DNA from 2 places in the Mesorhizobium sp. CA15 genome. Region 2 is predicted to be linked to the other one. Evidence: riboswitches for the same ligand, from Rfam matches in the RefSeq annotation. Region 2 holds a riboswitch; the other holds the start of a gene.
What was found. Region 2 has a riboswitch for S-adenosylmethionine ahead of metX (homoserine O-acetyltransferase MetX). Riboswitches for the same ligand answer to the same signal wherever they lie in the genome.

Region 1 (2,196 bases), on a different contig from region 2:
TGCGTCGTCGTCGCCGGATGGGTGATCAGGCTCTTGGCGTCACCGAGATTGTTGGAGATCAGCACGATGTCGAGCGCGTTCTGGAAGGCAAAGGCCGCCTGCTTGCCGCCCTTGACGTCGAGGCAGATCAGCGTCGAGCCTCCCGACATCTGCTTCTTGACGATATCCGCTTGCGGATGATCGGCGCGGCCCGGATAGATGACACGGGCGATCTCCGGCCGCTCGGCCAGGAAATCGGCGATCTTGCCGGCGCTCTCGGTCTGCTGGCGCACACGCAGCGGCAGCGTCTCCAGGCCTTTGAGCAGCGTCCAGGCGTTGAAGGGCGACAGGCTGGGACCGGTGTGCCGGAAATAGTCGTGCAGGTTCTCGTCGATCCACTTCTTGTCCGACAGGATGACGCCGCCGAGGCAGCGGCCCTGGCCGTCTATGTGCTTGGTCGCCGAATAGACGACGATATGGGCGCCGAGCAGCAAGGGCTTCTGCTGCAGCGGCGTGGCGAAGACATTGTCGACGATCAAGCGCGCGCCGATCGAATTGGCGAGCCTGGCGACGGCGGCGATATCGACCACCTCCAGCGTCGGGTTGGTCGGGCTTTCCAGGAAGAACAGCTTGGTGTTCGGCCTTATCGCCTTTTCCCAATTGGCGATGTCGGTGCCGTCGACCAGCGTCGCCTCGATGCCGTAGCGCGGCGCCAGCGTCTCGACCACCCAGCGGCAGGAGCCGAACAGGGCGCGCGCCGCGACGATATGATCTCCGGCCTTGGCGCTGCAGAGCAGCGCGGCGGTTACTGCGGCCATGCCGGAAGCGGTGGCGCGGGCATCCTCGGCGCCTTCGAGCGCGCACATGCGCTTTTCGAACATGTCGACGGTCGGGTTGGCGTAGCGCGAATAGATGAAGCCCGGCTCCTCGCCCTTGAAGCGGGCTTCCGCCGCTTGCGCCGTCTCGTAGACATAGCCTTGGGTGAGATACATCGCCTCGGATGTCTCGCCGAAACCGGAACGCAACGTTCCGCCATGCACGAGTGCTGTCTGAGGTTTCCAGTTGCGCTTCTTGGTGCTCATAGCCCTGCTTTCAGACACAAAAAAACCGGCCGCGAAGTCGCAACCGGTCCATATAGCCTTGCGGCTCGACGGTCCTTTAGCGACTTATTTAACGTGGCTGCAAGCCGACCGGCCAAATCACCACGGGATAACGACCCTTTAGACCCGCGCCGCGCTTGCGTCAATTGCCGGCTTCATTAAGAGGTTTGTACCAGCCGGGCGGCAAGAGCCCGCTTAGATCCTCGCCCGGCCTTGTGAACGGAGCCAGCCTTTGCGGCAAACAGGCATTCTTCCGGATCAGGACATCGCAGCGCTGTTCGAGGCGAAGGCGCTGAAGTCGCCGCGCGCGCTGGACGCCGACCAGATCCAGCCGGCCAGCCTCGATCTAAGGCTCGGCGACAAGGCGTTTCGCGTGCGTGCCTCGTTCCTGCCGGGTCCAGATCATCGGGTCGTCGACAAGCTCGAGCGGCTGAAGCTGCACGAGATCAGCCTTGCAGAGGGCGCGGTGCTGGAAACCGGCTGCGTCTATATCGTGCCGCTGCTCGAGAGCCTGACGCTGCCGGCGAACGTATCCGCCTCGGCCAATCCGAAGAGCTCGACCGGCCGTCTCGACATATTCACGCGCGTCATGACCGATCGCGGCCATGAGTTCGACAAGATTGCCGCCGGCTACCGCGGGCCGCTCTATCTCGAGGTCAGCCCGCGCACCTTCCCGATCGTCGTGCGCGCCGGCTCGCGGCTGTCGCAGATCCGCTTCCGCACCGGCAACGCGGTGCTCTCGGAGAATGAGCTGCGCGACCTTCACCGCGCCGAGATGCTGGTCGCCACCGAGCCGCCCAATATTTCAGGCGGCGGCATCGCGCTCTCCATCGATCTCGACGGCGACAAGGACGGCCTTGTCGGCTACCGCGGCAAGCACCACACCGGACTGGTCGACGTCGACAAGCGCGCCGCCCAGGATGTCGTCGATTTCTGGGAGCCGATCTACAAGAGCGGCGCCGGCGAACTGGTGCTCGATCCGGACGAATTCTATATCTTGGTCAGCCGAGAAGCCGTGCACGTGCCGCCGCTCTATGCCGCCGAGATGACACCCTTCGATCCGCTGGTCGGCGAGTTCCGCGTCCACTATGCCGGCTTCTTCGATCCGGGCTTCGGC
Region 2 (2,196 bases):
CACGTTCTTCGGCAATGCAGCGTGCAGCCGGCGCACTTCCTGGAACGGCACATAGGTGCCCGTCGGATTGTTGGGATTGGCGAGGAACACGATCCGCGTCGCCGGCGTCACCGCGGCCAAAATCGCGTCGATGTCGGCGCGCTCCTCGGTCTCCTTCACCGCCACCGGCTTGGCGCCCGCCGCCTGGATATAGATTTTGTAGACCATGAAGGCGTGCTCGGTGAACACGGCCTCGTCGCCCGGCGCGAGATAGGTCTGCGCCAGCAGCCCCAGGATCTCGTCGGAGCCGTTGGAGCAGATGATGTTGGCCGGATTCAGCCCATGCACCTCGGCGATCGCCTCGCGCAGCCGGCGGGCGGTGCCATCGGGATAGACATCGAGCTTCGCCGCCACTTCGCGCGCGGCCTCGATCGCCTTCGGCGAGGGCCCGAGCGGGTTTTCGTTCGCCGACAGCTTATAGACCTTCGTCACGCCGGCCGGCGCGGTGCTTTTTCCCGGCACATAGGCCTCGATGTCCATGATGCCCGCGCGGGGCGTCGGACGGGGCTGATCCTGCTTCATGTCACAAATCCGTCGAGAAGGCCTTCAAGGCCGCAGCGGAAATACAGGCCACGGGCTGGAATGTCGAGTGCCGCCGGCTGGCACCCGCATCCGGTCGCGAGGAGGCCACCCGTTGACGAAGCGCGGCGCTGGTCCTAGAAGGATTGCCAGACTCCCGTGGTGATTTGGCCGGTCGGCTTGCAGCCACGTTAAACAACTCGCTAAAGGGCCGTTTGCAACCTGTAACCGGCTTTGCGACGGCAATGCCGGTTTTTTATTGTCCGCTGCCGGCCGGACACCGCGTCGGGACGAGACCGATGCGGGACAGGATGAGGACGGACATGGCCGCTCAGCGTGCTGCAAGAACCAACGACGAGGCCGACCATCCGTCGAGCCCGGTGCTGCGGTTCGGCCCGGACAAGCCGCTGAAGCTCGACGCCGGAACGCTGCTCTCGCCCTTCCAGATTGCCTACCAGACCTATGGCACGCTCAACGACGCGCGTTCCAATGCCATCCTCGTCTGCCATGCGCTGACCGGCGACCAGCACGTCGCCAACACCAATCCGGTGACCGGCAAGCCGGGCTGGTGGGAGGTTCTGATCGGCCCCGGCAGGATCATCGACACCAACCGTTTCTTCGTCATCTGCTCCAACGTCGTCGGCGGCTGCCTCGGCTCGACCGGCCCGGCCTCGACCAACCCGGCGACCGGCAAGCCCTACGGGCTCGACCTGCCGATCATCACCATCCGCGACATGGTGCGCGCGCAGACGATGCTGGTCGATCATTTCGGCATCGAGAAGCTGTTTTGCGTCCTTGGCGGCTCGATGGGCGGCATGCAGGTTCTGGAATGGGCGGCGAGCCATTCGGAGCGCGTGTTCTGCGTCCTGCCCATCGCCACCGGCGCCCGCCATTCCTCGCAGAACATCGCCTTCCATGAAGTCGGCCGACAGGCCGTCATGGCCGATCCCGACTGGCATGGCGGCAAATATCTCGATTTCGGCAAGCGGCCGGAAAAAGGGCTCGCCGTCGCGCGCATGGCCGCTCATATCACCTACCTTTCGGAAGCCGCGCTCCACCGCAAGTTCGGCCGCAATTTGCAGGACCGCGAGGCGCTGACCTTCGGCTTCGACGCCGATTTCCAGATCGAGAGCTATCTGCGCCATCAGGGCATGACCTTCGTCGACCGCTTCGACGCCAATTCCTACCTCTATCTGACCCGCGCGATGGACTATTTCGATCTTGCCGCCGATCACGGCGGGCGCCTCGCCGACGCCTTCGCCGGTACCAAGACGCGTTTTTGCCTGGTTTCCTTCACCAGCGACTGGCTGTTCCCGACCGAGGAGAGCCGATCGATCGTGCATGCCTTGAACGCGGCGGGCGCTTCCGTCTCCTTCGTCGAGATCGAAACCGATCGCGGCCACGACGCCTTCCTGCTCGACGAGCCGGAACTGTTCGCGGCCATCAACGGCTTCATCGCCTCCGCCGCCCGCGCCAGGGGGCTAAGCCTATGACCCCGAACCGAAGGTCAGCGAACGCAAAAAGTCGCCGACTTTTCGGACCGGGATCATGCGCTATGCAGGAGGCGAAGCCATGAGCGTCAATCGCGCCCAGCGTGTCGACCTCGAGGTCGTCACTGATCTCATCCCGGCCAATTCG

Region 1: another riboswitch for S-adenosylmethionine. It lies ahead of LB515_RS27255 (O-succinylhomoserine sulfhydrylase); the one in region 2 lies ahead of metX (homoserine O-acetyltransferase MetX).

The regions. Positions count from the first base shown of each region.
Region 1 covers NZ_JAIUHQ010000030.1:373-2,568, reverse strand. Annotated here, with positions in the region: gene LB515_RS27255 (O-succinylhomoserine sulfhydrylase) at 1-1,061, opposite strand, end outside; SAM riboswitch at 1,118-1,195, opposite strand; gene LB515_RS27250 (2'-deoxycytidine 5'-triphosphate deaminase) at 1,312-2,196, shown strand, end outside.
Region 2 covers NZ_JAIUHQ010000008.1:128,582-130,777, reverse strand. Annotated here, with positions in the region: gene hisC (histidinol-phosphate transaminase) at 1-561, opposite strand, end outside; SAM riboswitch at 708-785, shown strand; gene metX (homoserine O-acetyltransferase MetX) at 882-2,051, shown strand; gene metW (methionine biosynthesis protein MetW) at 2,131-2,196, shown strand, end outside.